DNA from 3 places in the Cupriavidus sp. 09_S30 genome. Region 2 is predicted to be linked to each of the others. Evidence: predicted binding sites of a transcription regulator. Region 2 holds the regulator's gene; each other region holds the start of a gene.

Region 1 (5,800 bases), 450 kb from region 2:
TTGCGAGCTGTCGGACTCCCCGATGCGGATCGCCACGTCAAACGGTTCGCTGACCAGGTCGACCCGTCGCGCCGCCAGGTCGAAATCGAAGGTGATGCCGGGATAGCGGCCGGCAAACTCCGCGATCAAGGGCGCCAGGTAGGTCACGGAGAAATCCACCGGCAACGATGCGCGCAGCACGCCGCTCGGCTGGGCCAGCATTTCGCCGAGCTGCTCGTGTGCCAGCCGGGCTTCATCGACGATGCGCTTGCAACGCTCGAAATAAATCTGACCCGCCTCGGTCAGTTCGATCTTCCGTGTCGTGCGATGCAGCAAGCGCAGCCCGATCGCCTTCTCCAATCCGCTGATCCGACGCGACAGTGTCGAGTTCGGCATTTCCATCGCCTCCGCGGCACTGCGAAAGCCCTTGGCTTTGACGACCTCGACGAACAAGGCCATGTCATTCAGCAGTTCCATGCAAATTGCTCCATGAAGGGATCAATATTATCCAAATTACCATATTTATCCCGCACATGGATCGCGCGATGATGCTCTCGTCCCTCCCAATCAAGGAAGTTCATCGTGAGCAAACTGTTCGATCCCATCCGCGTCGGCCGCTACACCCTGCAGAACCGTCTGGTGATGGCCCCAATGACTCGCAGCCGTGCCCAGCACGACGGCACGCCGGGAGAACTGGCCGCCGAGTACTACGCTCAGCGCGCCAGCATTGGCCTGATTGTTACTGAAGGCGCCCAGCCCTCAGATGATGGGCAGGGTTACTTGACCACGCCTGGCATTTACACCGACGCGCATGTCGCCGGATGGAAGAAGACTACCGATGCCGTGCATGCCAGGGGCGGCCGCCTCTTTATCCAGTTCATGCATGCCGGGCGCATGTTCCACCCCGACAACACACCGCATCATCGCCAAGGCGTCGCGCCGTCGGCGATCGCGCCGGGCGCATCGATGTTCACGGCCAAGGGCATGCAGGAGATTCCCGCGCCACGCGCCCTGTCGACCGAGGAGGTGCGCCAGACCGTCCAGGATTTCCGCTACGCGGCCCGCCGCGCGATCGAGGCCGGAGCCGATGGCGTCGAAATCCATGGCGCCAACGCCTACCTGGTCCATCAGTTCTTCGCCCCGAGCGCGAACGCACGCACCGATGAATACGGTGGTTCGATCGAGAACCGCGCCCGCTTCGCCATCGAAGTCGCCAGCGCGATTGCTGAAGAGATCGGCGCGGACCGCACCGCAATCCGGCTCTCGCCGGGCACGACGATCTGGGGCATCGACGAAGGTGCCGAAGGGCCGGACCTGTACCGCTACCTGGTCGCCGAACTCGACAAGCTGGGGCTGGCCTACCTGCACGTCATGCACCAAGGCAACGAAGCGCTGCTGGCCGACATCCGCAAGCTCTGGCAGGGCACGCTGATTCTGAACCGGCCGGGCCGCCCGCGTGAGCAAGTTGGGGCCGACCTGGCGACGGGGCTGGCCGACCTGGAGGCCTATGGCCAGATGATCCTTGCGAACCCGGACTTCGTCGCCCGCCTGAAGAGCAGCGCGCCGATGAACGAGGCGGACCGCAACGCCTTCTACGGCGGTACGGCGCAGGGCTACACAGACTATCCGACCCTGAGCGAAGCCCAGGGTGCCTGAGACGAACGTCATGCCTGTCATTGCCCCGCTGCAGCGCGCCCACCACGGCAGCCACTTCCCCGCTTATGGCCTGCAGCGGCGTGGCAGAGGTCAGCAAGACTGTCCATTCGCTGCAGATCTTCGTCAACCTTGCTCGGAAGCGACAGAACATCGCGCCGTTTGCACTGATGCTTGAGCCGCAGGACGTTGGCCGACGAGCGCCTTCCGGGCGAGGTCGTCGTTGGCGCGTTGCGACCTAAATAATCTGTCCCGCTTGCTGCCCAATATTGGTCCTCTAATCCGACCGATCCAAACCGTTTCACAGATCGAACATCGCAATCACTTGACGCAAAACAAAATCCAAGGTTTGCCGAGACCATATCCTCAGAGCATCAATGGCACCATCGCACCCCGGGAGGATCAATCATGGCAACCAGATACAAAGCTGCCGTCAAACTGCTGGCTGTAGCTGGATTAATGCTCTGCGTGTCGTTTCCGACGGCGCCCGCCTTCTCCGCGGCGGGGGCGCCTGCAAAATCGGCCGGTGACCTCGGCCCGCCGCAGGGCGCACCAATCAAGGCACAACTCACCAGCCCACCTTTCGTTCCGCCCCCAATCACCCGTAAATATCCCGCGAAGGTGATCGTTGATCTTGAAGTGGTCGAAAAGGTGATGCCGATATCGGAAGGTGTGAACTACACCTTCTGGACATTCGGCGGCACTGTACCCGGTAGCTTCATTCGGGTGCGTCAGGGCGATACGGTCGAGTTCCACCTGAAGAACGATCCGACCAGCAAGATGCCGCACAACATCGACCTGCACGGGGTGACCGGCCCGGGCGGCGGCGCCGCGTCGAGCTTCACCGCGCCTGGCCACGAATCCCAGTTCACCTTCAAGGCGCTCAATGAGGGCCTGTATGTCTATCACTGCGCCACCGCGCCGGTGGGCATGCACGTCGCCAACGGCATGTACGGGCTGATCCTGGTCGAGCCGCCGCAAGGCTTGCCAAAGGTGGATCGCGAATACTACGTCATGCAGGGTGATTTCTATACGACGGGCAAGTACCGGGAAAAGGGTAACCAGCCGTTCGACATGGAAAAGGCGATCGATGAGAAGCCCACCTACGTGGTCTTCAATGGCGCGGAGGGCGCTCTCGCTGGCGATAAAGCCCTCAAGGCTAATACCAATGAGAAGATCCGGCTTTTCGTCGGCAATGGCGGCCCGAATCTGGTATCCAGCTTCCATGTGATCGGGGCCATCTTCGATAAGGTGCGCTTCGAGGGCGGCACGCATATGCAGGAGAATGTGCAAACCACACTCATCCCGGCCGGCGGCGCTGCCATCATCGAATTCAAGACCAAGGTGCCGGGCAGCTATCCGCTGGTCGATCACTCGATCTTCCGTGCTTTCAACAAGGGGGCACTGGCGATCATGAAAGTCGACGGCCCGGAGGACAAGGCGATCTATTCCGGCAAAGAGCTTGACTCGGTGTACCTGGGAGATCGCGCCCAACCGAACCTTGCCGCCGTAGCAGTCGCCGCAAAGGCTGCCGCCGCCGGTGAGCTTACAGTTGCAGAACAGGTCAAGGCCGGTGGGGCACTGTTCCTTGGCACGTGCTCGGTCTGCCACCAAGGCAATGGCGAAGGTCTGCCGGGTGTATTTCCCCCACTTGCCAAGTCTGACTTCCTGAACGCTGACCACGCTCGCGCCATTGACGTCGTGTTGCGCGGCTTGTCTGGCAAGGTGGCTGTCAACGGCACGGAATATAACTCGGTCATGCCGGCGATGAACCAGCTCAATGACGACGAGGTCGCCAACATCCTGACCTATGTCCTGAACAGTTGGGACAACAAGGGTGGCCGCATCAAGGCCGAAGAGGTCAAGGCATCTCGCGCCAAGGCTGCGCCAGCGGTTGCAGTGGGCCACTGACATAGGACGCACCCAGTATATGAACGTCCCCCGCATCAAGGCGTCGGCATTGCTGCTGCTCTCCGTAGCGATCGGCAATGCTCAAGCCGCCAGCTATGTGCCAGTTCCGGCGGGGGCGTTCATCAGCGTGTTGGACAAAGGCGCCAACCTGCCGCAGACAAGGGTGGCGTCATTCGCGTTGCGAGAAACGCCAGTCACCAACGATGAATTCCGTGCCTTTGTCGCAGCCCATCCGGAATGGCAACGTGGTCGCGCACCGGCAGCTTTCGTGGATCCCAGCTATCTTCACCAGTGGCAGTCCCCCTCTTCCCCCGGACCGGCCCTCGCCAGTAAGCAGCCCGTGACCAGTGTCAGTTGGTTCGCGGCACAGGCATTCTGTGAAAGCGAAGGAGCACGTCTGCCAACCTGGGAGGAATGGGAGTTTGTCGCGGCTGCTGATGAAACCCATGCGGATGCCCGACGGGATCCGGAATGGCGGGCTCGCATACTCGCCTGGTACGCCCAGTCCTCCAGCGCCCCGCTACCCCCTGTCGGTGGCCCGGCAAACTACTACGGCGTGCGCGATATGCACGGGTTGGTATGGGAATGGGTCGACGATTTCAACGCCCTGATGGTATCGGCAGATAGCCGCAATCAGGGCGATCCGGACAAGCTGCAGTTCTGCGGCGCAGGAGCGATCAGCCTCCAGGACCGCGAGAACTATGCGGTGCTCATGCGCATTGCACTGCTATCTTCGCTCAACGCGGTGGACACCACCAACAACCTCGGGTTCCGCTGCGCGCGCCCCATATCAGGAGCAAACAAATGATGTTGCCAATGAAACGATATGCTTCGGTGGCGCTTCTTCTGGCACTCCTTGGCGTTGCCTCGTTGCATCCGGCCGAAGCCGCCAGCCCGAAAGCTGACAGCCCGGCCACCGCGGCGAATGCGCTTCCGAGCCAGTCCATCTACCATCTGCCGGTCTCCTTCGTTGACCAGGACGGCAACACCTTCGACCTGGCCTCGCGGCGAGGCAAGCCGATGGTCGTCAGCATGTTCTACACATCATGCCAGTTCGTGTGTCCAATGCTGATCGAAACCGTCCAGCTCATCGGCCAAAAGCTGACGGCAGAGGAACGCGCCCAGTTGAAGACGCTCCTGGTCACCTTCGATCCGGCACATGACAACGTCGCGGCACTGAAGGGGATTGCGGACAAGCGCAATCTGGACGGCGCTCATTGGACGCTCGCTCGAACAGATGCATCCAGCGTGAGAAAGCTGGCGGCGTCCCTGGGAATTCAGTATCGCCAGTTACCGGATGGGGATTTCAATCACAGCACAGTGCTCATCCTGCTCGATGAGCAAGGGCGCATCGTTGGCCGAACGAACAAGATGGGAGGCATCGATCCCGCTTTCGTGACGCTGGTAAAGAAGACGCTGCGCGAGCAGAATCACGGTTCCTGAGCGATCAAGTTGGCACGCCAACTGTTCTGTTCTCCTCTCCATCCGCAAAAGCGCGAACAGATCACCAGGCCGCTCATGATGGAGCAGAAGCGCCTCATTCTGCGAATCGTGGGCGCATTTTCCCCGCGCCGTGCTGCTCCCCCGGAGCGGCCAGGTCTTCTTTCCGGTGGGCCGCGGTATCCACTGGCGTTCGTCTGATCGCCGCGACGCCGCCCCTTTTAAAGCGACAGGCAAACTTTGCCGAAATGCTTGCCAGCCGCCTGGTGGCGGAACGCGTCGGCAATCTCTTCAAGCGGATACGTGCGGTCGATCACAGGCTTGATCCCGTTTGCGTCGATCGCACGGATCATGTCAACCTGATGCCTGCGACTGCCGACAATCAGCCCCTGCAGTTTCTGCTGACGACGCATCAGTTCACCCGTCGGCACCTGCCCGGCAATGCCGGTCAATACGCCGATCAGCGCGATATGGCCACCGATCCGGCAGGCCCGAATCGACTGGCCGAGCGTGTCCGGACCGCCGACCTCGACAACGTTGTCGACACCGCGACCGTTCGTGATCTCGAGTACCTTCGCGGCCCAGTCGGTATCGCGCTTATAGTTGATCAAGTGATCGGCCCCGAGCGCGCGCGCCTTCGCCAGTTTCTCGTCGGACGACGATGTCGCAATCACCGTCGCACCCATCTGCTTTGCGAACTGCAGGGCAAAGATCGAGACACCACCCGTGCCCTGAACGAGCACGGTATCGCCGGCCTTCAGCGCATCGTCGACAACTAGTGCACGCCACGCCGTCAGGCCCGCCGTGGTCAACGTCG
Region 2 (5,800 bases):
CTTCGCCGCCACCCTCCGGCGCCGCGGCACGGCCGGCCTCGCGATCCTGCGCAGCCTGCCGGCGGCTTGCCACCAGGTTGCGCAAACCGCGCCGCAAGCCCTTGCGGCGGGCGCCGCCTTCGCTGGATGCGCCAGGATCGGCCGCACTGCCGGCATCGCTGCCCGGCGCGTCCGCGTGGCGGACGTCTTGCTCTACAGAATCGGACAAAGTATTCACAATCGGATGTTGCATGGGTTCAGTTGGGCAGACGCTCGTCGCGCGCGTCGCGCTCGCCGTCGGCCAGCGGAAGATCGTTGGCCGGCGCGTCCTGGCCCGCTGGGGCGCTCAGGGGTGCGGCTGCAGAGTCGGCCGGGGGTGGGGATTCGGCGTCGGCGAGCGGGCTGGCACCTTGGTCCGGCGCCCCCGCTTGCCCCGCCTCGGCGCGCAGCGGCTCAGCCGGCTGCACACCTTCCATTGCTTGCGTCTCGGGATGTTGTATTTCTTGTACCTGCTGTATTGCCTGTCGTTGCTCGATGACCTGGATTTCCGCGACCTCCTCAGCGTCCCGCGGCACGGCGGCCAGCACCTCGTCCGCTGCCTGCGCCTCCGGGACGCCCTGCGGCTCGATCGGCTCGGCACCATCTTCCGGCGCCACCTGCTGCGCGTTGGCAGCCTCGCTGGCCGGCGCACCTTCCAGCATGGCCGGCGCGAGTGCCCCGCGCTCCACGTTCACTGCAGCCTGGCCCAGCGCCTCGAAATCGATGTCCTGCTGATCCAGCAGCGCGGCCTGAATCTGCGCCTGCGCATCCTCGAGCTGGGGCAGTTCATCCAGCGTGCGCAGCCCCAGATCGTCCAGGAATGCCTTGGTGGTCGCATACAGGGCCGGCCGACCCGGAACATCGCGGTGACCGATCACTTCGATCCACTCACGGTCCTCGAGCCGCTTGATCACTTCGGTGCTGACCGTGACACCGCGGATCTCCTCGATGTCGCCACGCGTGACGGGCTGCCGGTAAGCGATGATGGCCAGCGTCTCCATGACCGCACGCGAATATTTGGGCGGTTTTTCCGGATTCAGGCGATCCAGGTATTCCCGCATTCCCGGCCGGCTCTGGAAGCGCCAACCGCTGGCCAGGGCCACCAGCTCCACGCCGCGCTGCTGCCAGTCCTGGCGCAGCTCTTCCAGCAGCACACGAATGGTATCGGCGCCCACCTCATCGGCAAACAGGCGGCGCAGGTCGGCAACACGCAAGGGCTCCTGCGCACAGATCAGCGCGGTCTCGAGGACGATTTTCGCCTCTTGGGTATTCATATATGGATGTGTGCAGCCTGTCTTTGCACCTGCCTCCGGCAGACGCCAGAGGTTTCGGGAATTTCGGATTCAGCGAGGCCGAAGCGCCATCGCCATCTCATTGTGCGGCCGGCCGGCATGCCATCCGCATGAAAGCCGCGCGCCCATCTTGTTCTGCTTCGGGTTGCCGGGTCAGTCCGGCGGAGAATTGCCCTGCCGCCGGCATCGGCGCCGACCGTAAGGCCTCTTGCGTCGCGCTGCCCTTCTGGAGCAGCGACATGGCACGAAATGGCTGAACCCTTTCGGCCGCAAGAACGATGCAGTCAACCGCACGGCGTACGCGTTTCCCGCAACACAATGCCAAGCCGGTCTTTTGAACCGGATCTTTTCAACCGGAGTGGCTTGCTGCGAGGGGGCCCGGCCGCCAGGAGCATCCTGCCCGGCAAGGCAATCCGGCCAGCATGTGATGCTGCCCGGCGAGACCGCGGCTGCGCCAGCGCGATACTGCAATTCTGCCGATTGTATGGCATTCCGGGCCGGCGCTGCAACCGCCCCGTCGGTGGGATGCGCCCGCCACTTCGGCCGGCACGAGCCGCATCGGCCACCCACCACGGTGTCGGCTCAGAAGACGACGCAGAAACCGTGCTCGGCGAGGGTGTGCGGCAAGACCGCGGCCCGGGCCAGACCGGCCACGCCGAATGCCGTCACCGCCACGCCGGCGCTGGCGCGCACCCAGGGCCGGCGCGACCACTGCCGCAACAGGCCCGATAGGCCTGACAGCATCAGCAGGTTGGGCAAGGTGCCAAGACCGAACACGCCCATGAGCAAGCCCCCCGACAAAGCGTTGCCCGCAAGCAACGACAAGGCCAGCGCACCATAGACCATGCCGCACGGCACCAGCCCCCACGCCAGGCCGATGCCGAAGCGGCGCAACAGCCGCCCGCGGCCGGCCACGAGCGGCGTGCTGGCCGGCTGGCGCGCGCGTGTGGCGGCGCCCAGCCTTCGCGCGACACCGCCGGCAACCCGCGCCGCCAGCCGCTCCAGAACCGCGAACTGTGGCGTGCGCCCGCCCAGCAGCCAGAGCCCCGACAGCACCAGCATCAGGCTGCCGGCAATGAAGAGCGCGCGCTGCACGGGCAGATAGTCGGCACGCCACGCCCCGGCGCCGACCGCGCCAAGCGCCGCGCCCAGCAACATATAGGTAGAGACGCGGCCCACGTGCATCGCCAGTTGCTCGCACAGCCAGTCGCGTGGCCTGCGCAGCACTGCAACGGGGATGCCCTCGCGCCGCTGCTCGACGGCAAGCGCAATGCCGCCGCACATCGCAGCGCAGTGCACGCCACCCAGCAAGGCCAGCAGAAATACGCTGAAAAACACTGCGACAGTCAACTTTCACTCCCCTTCAGATCGCTACGCACAGTAAAATGCATTTATTGTGCCCTCGCAGCTTACTTAAACAGGCCCCCAATTGCTCAATTCCATTCCCGTCACCGCAATGTCGCCCCGTTGCTCGTCCTGCTCGCTGGGGCATCTGTGCGTACCGGTCGGCATGAATCGCAATGACGTTGAGAAGATCGATTCGCTGGTCAAGGAGCGCGTGCGAGTCCACAAGGGCGAGACCCTCTATCGGCTGGGCGAGCCCCTCAGCGCGGTCTACGCCGTGCGCTTCGGCACGCTGAAGACGCATGTGACGATGGAGGACGGCCGCTCCCAGATCACCGGCTTCCACCTCCCCGGCGAGGTCGTCGGCCTCGACGGCCTGGGCGAGATGCAGCATGCCTCCGATGCCACGGCGCTGGAAGACACCGAGGTCTGCGTGATGCGCTTCCAGGACTTGCAGACACTGTCGGCCGACGTGCCCTCCCTGCAGCAGCAGTTCCTGCGACTGATGAGCAAGGAGATCACGCAGGACCAGGTCATGCTGCTCACGCTGGGCTCGATGCGCGCCGAAGAGCGCCTCGCCGCCTTCCTCGTCAACCTGTCCGAGCGCCTGTCCGAACGCGGCTACTCGTCCACCGAGTTCGTGCTGCGCATGAGCCGCGAGGAAATCGGCAGCTATCTCGGCCTGAAGCTCGAGACGGTCAGCCGGCTGTTCTCCCGTTTCGCCGAAGCCGGCCTGATCCAGATCCGCCAGCGCCACGTCAAGCTGGTCGACGTGCCCGGCATCAAGCAAGTCTACGGCAAGGCCTGCTGAGGCGGCGACCGCCGCAGGCGCGGCAGGCCGCCGCCCGCGGCAAGCCATATCGCGCCACCCGCGGCCGGCGCCCGTCATCGCCTACTCCAGTTCGTCGGTATCGCTCAGGCGGATCGGCATCGTGTAGAGCGTCAACGCGCTAGACAGGGCGCACAACAGCCACGCCAGCAGGAATCCGATCGTATAGACGGCCTCGCGCGAGGCCTCGATGGGCCGGCCGAACAGGCTGAGGTCGCTCGGGTCCACCAGCGAGAACACCACCGCGGTCGCCAGCCCGCCGACCAAGAAGGCCGGCCACAGTACCCACATCAGCCAGCGCGCCCTCATGGCCGCCCCGCTGCCGGCGCCATCGCCGCCCGTTGCGGCCCCTGCCGCTCCACCACCAGGCCATGTTGCTTCACGCCCTCGACGATGGGCTTGTCCGGATGGCTCATGGCCAGCCAGATGGTGAAGCCACAGGCCACCATCGCCGCCAGCGGGCCGCTCATGAGCAGCCACGGCCAGGGTTCCTTCCACCAGGGATTGCTTTGTTGCTTCATCAAGCGGGCCTCCGTAGTCGGTTGTCGGCTGGGTCCTTGCATGGAAACGCTCACTGCTTTCATTCGGCAAGGGCAGTGCTGCCGCCCTTGCCTGTCTGCTACCCCTGCGCGAGGCTACAGGTCGCGCGGCACGATGAAGCTGGTCGACTGGCTGATCTCGACTTCGCGCTCACCCTCGCCCTTCACCGTCACGTTGATCTTGTGCGTGCCCTGGCGCGCCTCCTCGATCGGCACCCGCACGCGAATCGGCAGCAGCCGGTTCGAGGTCGGCGCGATCTCGCCGATGACGCCGTCGTACTCCACCGTCATGTGGCCAAGCTCGGCACTGTCCGCGCGGATGGCGATGCGCATCGGCGACTCGCTGGTGTTGATCACCTGCAGGCGGTAGACGTTCTCGATCCAGCGCCCTTCCACTTCGCGCCCGAGGGCGCCGCGGTCGCGGATGATGTCGACCTTGAGCGGGGTACGCAACATCAGCGACACCGCGAAGCCGGCCAGCAGCGCGAACCAGATCGCTGTGTAGATCATCACGCGCGGACGCAGCAGGCGCGCGCGCGCCGACTTGGCCGTCAGGCCCTTGCGCATCGCGTTCTCGGACGTGTAGCGGATCAGCCCGCGCGGGTACTCCATCTTGTCCATCACCTGGTTGCAGGCATCGATGCAGGCGCCACAGCCGATGCAATCGTACTGCAGCCCGTCGCGGATATCGATGCCGGTCGGGCAGACCTGCACGCAGATGCTGCAGTTGACGCAGTCACCCAGCCCCGCGGCGCGATGGTCGGCCTTGCGCGAACGGCTGCCGCGCGGATCGCCGCGCCCCGTATCGTAGGTGACCACAAAGGTGTCGCGGTCCACCATCACGCTCTGGAAGCGGGCGTACGGGCACATGTACTTGCACACCTGTTCGCGCATGAAGCCGGCGTTGCCCCAGGTGGCGAAGGCGTAGAACAGCATCCAGAAGATCTGCCAGGGCCCCAGCGCCAGGTGCATCACCTCACCGCCGAGTTCGCGGATCGGTGCGAAGTAGCCGATGAAGGTGAAGCCGGTCCACAGCGCCACCAGGATCCACAGCACATGCTTGGTCGCCTTCAGGCGCAGCTTGCGCAAGCTCCATGGATCGCTGTCGAGGCGGATGCGCGCGAAGCGGTCCCCTTCGACATGCCGCTCGATCCACATGAAGATCTCGGTGTAGACCGTCTGCGGGCAAGCGTAGCCGCAGAACAGGCGCCCCGCGATGGCTGTGAACAGGAACAGCGCCAGCGCGGAAATCACCAGCAGCACGCTCAGGTAGATCACATCCTGCGGCCACAGCACCAGCCCGAAGATGTAGAACTTGCGCGCGCCGAGGTCGAACAGCACGGCCTGGCGGCCGTTCCATTGCAGCCACGGCGTGCCGTAGTAGATCAGCTGCGTTAGCAGCACCATCCAGACACGCCAGTTCGAGAAGGCCCCGCTCACCGAGCGGGGGTAGATCTTGCGGCGTACCTCGTACAGCGCCTCGTCAACCGACTCGCCCGAGGCTAACGCCTCGGCCTTGCGGATCAGAGGTTCCATCCCCGGCGTATTCATTACCTAGCTCCAGCGCACGCGCCTTGCGGCGCGGCGCGATGCGAGATCCTCATTGAGAAGCTCCCGCCGTGTTGGACAAGCCCCAGACGTAGGCGCTCAGCATGCGGATGCGCTCAGGCGTCAGGATTTCCTCGTGGGCCGGCATATGGTTGTTGCGGCCCTTCTGGATGCCCTCGACGATCGTGGCTTCCGAACTGCCATAGAGCCACGTGTTGTCGGTCAGGTTG
Region 3 (5,800 bases), 940 kb from region 2:
GCTGCTGGTGGATTCGGCGTCCAGCTCGCTGTCTCGCCATGCCCAGGCCTTGATCGCGCTCGCCAGGCTCAAGACCCGGCAGGACTACACCTACCTGCACGCCTTTGCTGTCTGCGCACTGATGATCGCCACCGGCCGCGTGCTCGGGCTGCCGGATGCAGAGGTGCGCCAGCTTGGACTGGGCGGCCTGGTGCACGATATCGGCAAGGTTGCCATTCCCGACGCCGTGCTGAACAAAGCCGCCGCAATGACGACGGCCGAAGCGGAGGCGATGCGGCGCCATCCGTCGGCCGGGTACCGCATCCTCAACGAGGCGCGGCTCTATACGCATATTCCGCTCGATGTCTGCATGCATCACCACGAGCGCATCGACGGGCGCGGCTATCCCTTCGGCCTGGCGGGGCATGAGATCAGCCTCCACGCCAAGATTGCTGCCGTGTGCGACACCTATGATTCCCTGACCTCCAACCACCCGGGTCATCAGGCGTGGTCGCCGGCGCGCGCCATGGAGTACATCGCCGTGCGGGTGGACACCCTGTTCGACCGCACGGTCTTCCAGGCGTTTTCGCGGTCGCTCGGGATCTATCCGCTCGGCACGGTGCTGCGGCTGCGCTCGAACCGCCTCGCGGTGGTGTGCGAGCAGAATCCCGAGGCGCCGCTGCAGCCGGGCGCCATCGCCTTCCACTCGATCGCCGACGCCGCGCCGGTCGTTCCGGTGCGTGTCGACCTCGACGAGGAAAACGACAGCGTGGTGGCCTTCGAGAACGCACGCGACTGGGGCTATTCGGATGAACAGCTTCTGGCGCTGTGCGCCGATTCGAATCCCGCCGCCGGCGGCGCGCTGTCTTTCGACCCGGGCGAGGCCGCCGCGCAAGGCTAGGGGCGCGGCCCTGCGACCGGAGGCCAGCGGCGCCGCTCGCGGGGCTTGCCCGTCTAGGCATTGATCGCATTGGTCGGAGTCAGGACGCAGCAATGTGCTGCGTTTCTCATAATCCGTGCAATGGGATAACCCCATTTGAACCTTCCCTACCAAAGCGTGGCACCCACTGAAGCGGGGTAACGTCGACTCGCCCTCCCATTCAATAATCCACTCCAGCAAGCGTTGACCCCTTGCTACTTCCCGGTAGGGTGTAGGCACTCCCCGCGCCTACACCCTCTTTTTCTTGGTGGCGGTATTGGTGTCGGCAACGGCGCCGGTAATGATCGCTCCAGCAGACAATACCGGGAGCCCCTGCCAAACGATGGGAAAGGGGATTACTCAAGAAATTCCCTCCGGCTGTTTATCCTACGCCAGAGGAAAACGCTCACCGATGCTGTTCCCCCAAAAGAGGGGAGCGATGGAATGATTTCTCGCGGAGAATCATCGGCCGGCGAGCAAGTGTGTCGCGCAAGCGCTATCAGCCGATTCGGATTCTGGCCAGGTCAATGCGGCTGCCGGAGGCCGCGGGACCAGGTTTCCGTGGGATCCACTGATCCGGCTTGACAGGCTCCACGCTGTTCTCAGCGCGGGCGAAGGAACATCGGGCCTGGCCAAGCGCTGCCCCGCCAAGGCGCGGGCGGATGGCGCGGACATTGGGATTGCCGGTGTATTGCTGCTCCTCGTTGTCGTCTTTCTACCGATAGTTGTACCGATGCATTTGCGGGTCTCTCACCGCCCGCGATACGGCTTGTGGCAAACCACCTCGATGCGTGGGCATCTCATATTCCACCAAGCGGTAAAGGTATGGAAATAGAACAAAAAACAATATTTACAGGTGAGCAGCTGGATACGTATTTCGCCTCTTACATCGGAATGGAGGGCGGAAATCCCGCATCGGCAGTGTGGTTTTGCGACAATTCTCCGCATCCCTGGAGGGAATCGCTTCTGGCGCCGCTGGCGCCGCAGCGGCATCCCCGTTCATGGGATAAAGCCTTTCGCCAGGCAAATCGCGAAGCGATGGGCCGCTGGCAATCGCATCAGAAGGTGGCACGCATCATGGCGGCCGCCTGCGCCGAAACCTGCGGGCATTCGCTGGCACACTGCGACTGGCAGGACTATTACGCAAATCATTTGTACGCGCCGGGCGGTGCGGAATTCAAGATGAGCCTGTTTCCGCTGCCAGCGCATATGATCGGCGACATGCCCTGGTCAAAGGCATTGCGCGGCCAGCCGCAGCTGGTACCCAAGCAGAACTACCTGGAGCGTTGCCGAAATGGGCCGCGCTTCCGCTTCATCGCCCATATCCGGAAGTACTGGAAGCCGAAGCTCGTCGTCTGCCTGGGCGAGCGCCACAGTGAGGACTATATCCGGGCCTTCGGCCTGGAACGGGCAAGGGCCCGGGAATACGTGCTGCAACCGGCCGACCTGCCCAAGACGCTGCAACTGCTGGAAACGGACGATACGACCTGGGTCATCTGCCCGGCACTGGCAGGCGCCAGCGGCCTGACCTCGGACGTGCTGCTCGAGGCGATGGGACGTTACCTGGCGCGCTGGCTGGAGCCGGAGGACTTCCCGCACGGACGGGCGCAGTCCGCCCCGCAGTAGGCAGCGCCGTCCCCGCCGCGGCCCCTGCGGTCAGGCGGGGGAGTGCGGGGTGCCAAGGCGCCCCGCGATGGGGATCAGTCCTTGGCCTCGCTGCGGATCAGCAGCACGGGCTTGTTGCTCTTGTGAATCACGCCCTCCGCCACGCTGCCCATGACCAGGCGCTTCACGCCGCGCCGGCCGTGGGTGCCCAGCACGAGCAGGTCGGCATTCCAGCGATCGGCCTCGGCCATGATGGTGTCGGAAATCAGGCCGGGCCCGACCGGCTTGTCGATCAGCTTGGTCGTGTGGCGCACGCCTTCGGCGGCAAGGCGCGATGCAGCCGCGGAGAGCGCCTCGTTACCGGCCGCCATGATGCTCTCAATGATCTTGGACGGATCGAAATAGCCGACGCTGAAGAACAGGTCGCTGTTGTCGGCGATGAAGACGGCTTCCACCTCCGCGCCGGTGGCTTTGGCGACCGCGATGGCCTGGCTCAGGGCCAGATCGGAAGAACGGCTGCCGTCGATGGCGAGCAGGATGCGCTGGTACATGGCGTGTCTCCGGGAAGCGATAGGTAAGGGGATGGGGGAACCGGGCGACCGTGCGCCCGGGCCGGAAGGTGAAAGTGCTTCCAGCCTATGTGATTGCGCGGCCGCCGCCTTGATTCGGATCAAGGCCCTTCAAGACGGCGGGCGCCCGGTGCCGCGCGGGCGGCATGCGCTGCTTACTGCATGTGCTGGCCGCCATTGATCGCGATATTCGCCCCGGTGACGAATGCGGCGTCGTTCGAGCACAGATAGGCGATCAGTGCGGCCACTTCGTCCGGCCGGCCCAGGCGTCCGACCGGTATCTGCGGCAGGATCTTGGTCTGGAGGATGTCGGCCGGCACATCGGTGACCATCTTCGTGGCCAGGTAGCCGGGCGAAACCGTGTTGACGGTGACTCCCTTGCTCGCGAGTTCCAGCGCCAGTGCCTTGGTGAAACCGTGCATCCCGGCCTTCGCCGCCGCATAGTTGGCCTGGCCGAAGGCGCCCTTGGAGCCGTTGACCGAGGAAATATTGATGATCCGTCCCCAGCCGCGCGCGCTCATGCTTTCGGCGAAGGGCTTGGTCATATTGAAGACCGAGTCCAGGTCGGTGCGCAGCACCTCGTCCCAATCGTGCTTTTCCATCCGCTTGAAGGTGCGGTCGCGCGTGATGCCGGCATTGTTGATCAGGATGTCGACCGGGCCGACCTGATCCACGATCCGCGCCGCGCAGTGCTGGCAAGAGTCGAAGTCAGCCACGTCGACGCCGAAGGCAGCGAACTCGCGGCCCTGGGCCCGCTGCCCGTCCAACCAGGCCTGCACGTGGTCGTTGCCCGGTGAATGTGTGACCGCGACGCGATGGCCCGCCGCGTGCAGGCGTGCGGCGATTGCCTCGCCCAGTCCGCCCATGCCTCCCGTGACAAGGGCAATGCGCTCATTCGCCACGCCGGGTCCTCCCTCGCTCGGTAGACTGCGCAGCAGACGCATCGTGCGTGCCGGCCGCCTTGGCGCCGCCGCCCATCGGTGCCAGGAAGGCATTGGCCAGCACCGAGTTGAACTGGCCGAAGCGATCGAAGAGTTCCTGCATCGAGGGCGGCGTCACACCCTGCACGCCGGCGCCGCTTGCCGCGGCATTGCCCTGCAGCTTCTGCCAAGTCTCGCCTGCCTCGCGCATCTGCTCCGCAAGCGCCGTCTGGTTGTGGCTCGCCATCGCGGTGCAGGCTTCGCACAGGCGGGTGTACTGCTCGGTCTGCTGGCGCAGCAGCGCGGCCGGCAAGGCTGCCAGGTCGACCATGCTGCTGGCATGGGCCACCTCGCTGAAGATCTCCTTGGTGCCGGCAACGGCCTGGTCGACCGCCTTGAGCTGCATCGACAACAAGCGCTGCTGGCGCTCGAGCATCAACATGGTGCCGCGCAGCGCGGCTTCCATGCCGGCGCGGAATACTTCCAGGGGGATGTCGTTGGGATTTGCCATGGAATGCCTCCTTGTTTGCGGGGGGCCGGCCGGTCGTGCCGCGGCGCCACGCGTACCGGCAAGGCCGGGGACGGGCACCGCTGCGATGGCGCGGGCAATGCGATGTAGGAATGAATCATTCTAGGCACTGGCTGCCGCAATGGCTTGATGCGGGTCAAGTTCGAGGCCGCCGGCGGGCAGGAATCAGCGCCTGATCGAGCGTTTGATCGGGCGTCTGTGCGGCAGCGCACAGAAGAGGGCGCCGAACCGGCGCAGATTGAGCGGCGTACAAGGTCCCTCGCGGAGACCCCAATGCGCGCCCACCTTTCCGTCCCGCTCCTCGTCGCGGCATGCCTGGCCGCCGGCTGCAACACGGCGCCGATTCCGCCTGGCAAGCCAGTCGATATTCCCACGGCTTTGGCGCAGGTGGCCGAAGGCCTGTGCGTGTTCAAGCGGGATCTGGCGGAGAAGAAGCAATACCAGGGCATTGCGCTTGATTCGATCACCGTGGAGCTTGAATTGACCGTCGACGGTGCCAGGAACCCACCGGTAGCCGTTGCGCCGGACATCCAGTTCATGCCGACCGTTTCCTACGGGCAAACCATCACGACGACCAAGGGAAGCAGGCTTCGCTTGACGCTGAAGAACGCCGGTGCGCCAGGCGCGCTGGCCATCAGTGGATGCGACACCTCCAGATCGACCAGTCAGCCGGCAAATCCAGCGAGCAGTACACGGCCCCCCGCCCAGTGAGTCAGCGAGGAAGAGCCGTATGACCTTCCCGCGACACCTCAGTGTGCAACAGGGCGATCAAGCCCCGATGCCAAGCGCAAGAGCAGTAGCCCTCGCCGTGTTCAGGTCGCGGAGAAGCGGGTGTCGTACAGCCAGCGCCGGACCTTGGTCCACTTCAAGGCTGCGGCATCCGGGTGGGTGGGGTTGACGAGGACATTGCATTCCTCGGGGACGACGATGGACGGTACCAAGAGCAATGCCGAGGTGCCGGAGGCCAACCACGCCTCTCCCGCGTCGAGGCTGGCCTTGCCTGCAGGGACCGCGTCCCAGCCCACCGGCGCCGAGGCCGCCGAATAATACCGCTGCGCGGCCTCCCAGACGTCCTCCGGAATGTCGAGTCGCACCAGGTAGCGATTCAGCGGCAGGCCGCCAGCGCCGAGGTGCACCAGGGTCTCGAGGCAGGCAAGGGCGATGGTCGAGGCCGCATAGACCACCGGCGTGCCTTTCCGATTCCATCGCCCCCCGGTAATCTTGGCGCCGGAACCACTGGCATCGTCCGCCGCATAGGTCGGCGTGTCCGTCCCTATGC

What was found. The regulator FNR, encoded in region 2, switches genes on or off when oxygen is low (the NO sensors DNR and NnrR bind a similar motif). The targets are predictions, from matches to a motif close to TTGATNNNNATCAA.
Region 1: the regulator FNR is predicted to act here: its motif matches at 1,958-1,971, upstream of nirK (copper-containing nitrite reductase).
Region 3: the regulator FNR is predicted to act here: its motif matches at 3,164-3,177, upstream of AC1Z3O_RS09835 (universal stress protein).

The regions. Positions count from the first base shown of each region.
Region 1 covers NZ_JBXOWI010000001.1:1,572,465-1,578,264, reverse strand. The annotation lists gene AC1Z3O_RS07605 (LysR family transcriptional regulator) at 1-456, opposite strand, end outside; gene AC1Z3O_RS07600 (alkene reductase) at 562-1,635, shown strand; gene nirK (copper-containing nitrite reductase) at 2,092-3,543, shown strand; gene AC1Z3O_RS07590 (formylglycine-generating enzyme family protein) at 3,563-4,351, shown strand; gene AC1Z3O_RS07585 (SCO family protein) at 4,348-4,986, shown strand; gene AC1Z3O_RS07580 (zinc-dependent alcohol dehydrogenase family protein) at 5,205-5,800, opposite strand, start outside.
Region 2 covers NZ_JBXOWI010000001.1:1,126,213-1,132,012, reverse strand. The annotation lists gene rluB (23S rRNA pseudouridine(2605) synthase RluB) at 1-232, opposite strand, end outside; gene scpB (SMC-Scp complex subunit ScpB) at 237-1,292, opposite strand; gene AC1Z3O_RS05285 (sulfite exporter TauE/SafE family protein) at 1,893-2,660, opposite strand; gene fnr (fumarate/nitrate reduction transcriptional regulator Fnr) at 2,740-3,465, shown strand; gene AC1Z3O_RS05275 (hypothetical protein) at 3,547-3,792, opposite strand; gene AC1Z3O_RS05270 (hypothetical protein) at 3,789-4,004, opposite strand; gene ccoG (cytochrome c oxidase accessory protein CcoG) at 4,119-5,573, opposite strand; gene ccoP (cytochrome-c oxidase, cbb3-type subunit III) at 5,623-5,800, opposite strand, start outside.
Region 3 covers NZ_JBXOWI010000001.1:2,061,283-2,067,082, reverse strand. The annotation lists gene AC1Z3O_RS09845 (HD-GYP domain-containing protein) at 1-880, shown strand, start outside; gene AC1Z3O_RS09840 (transcriptional regulator) at 1,724-2,524, shown strand; gene AC1Z3O_RS09835 (universal stress protein) at 2,599-3,054, opposite strand; gene phbB (acetoacetyl-CoA reductase) at 3,228-4,016, opposite strand; gene AC1Z3O_RS09825 (hypothetical protein) at 3,964-4,503, opposite strand; gene AC1Z3O_RS09820 (hypothetical protein) at 4,795-5,232, shown strand; gene AC1Z3O_RS09815 (RES family NAD+ phosphorylase) at 5,334-5,800, opposite strand, start outside.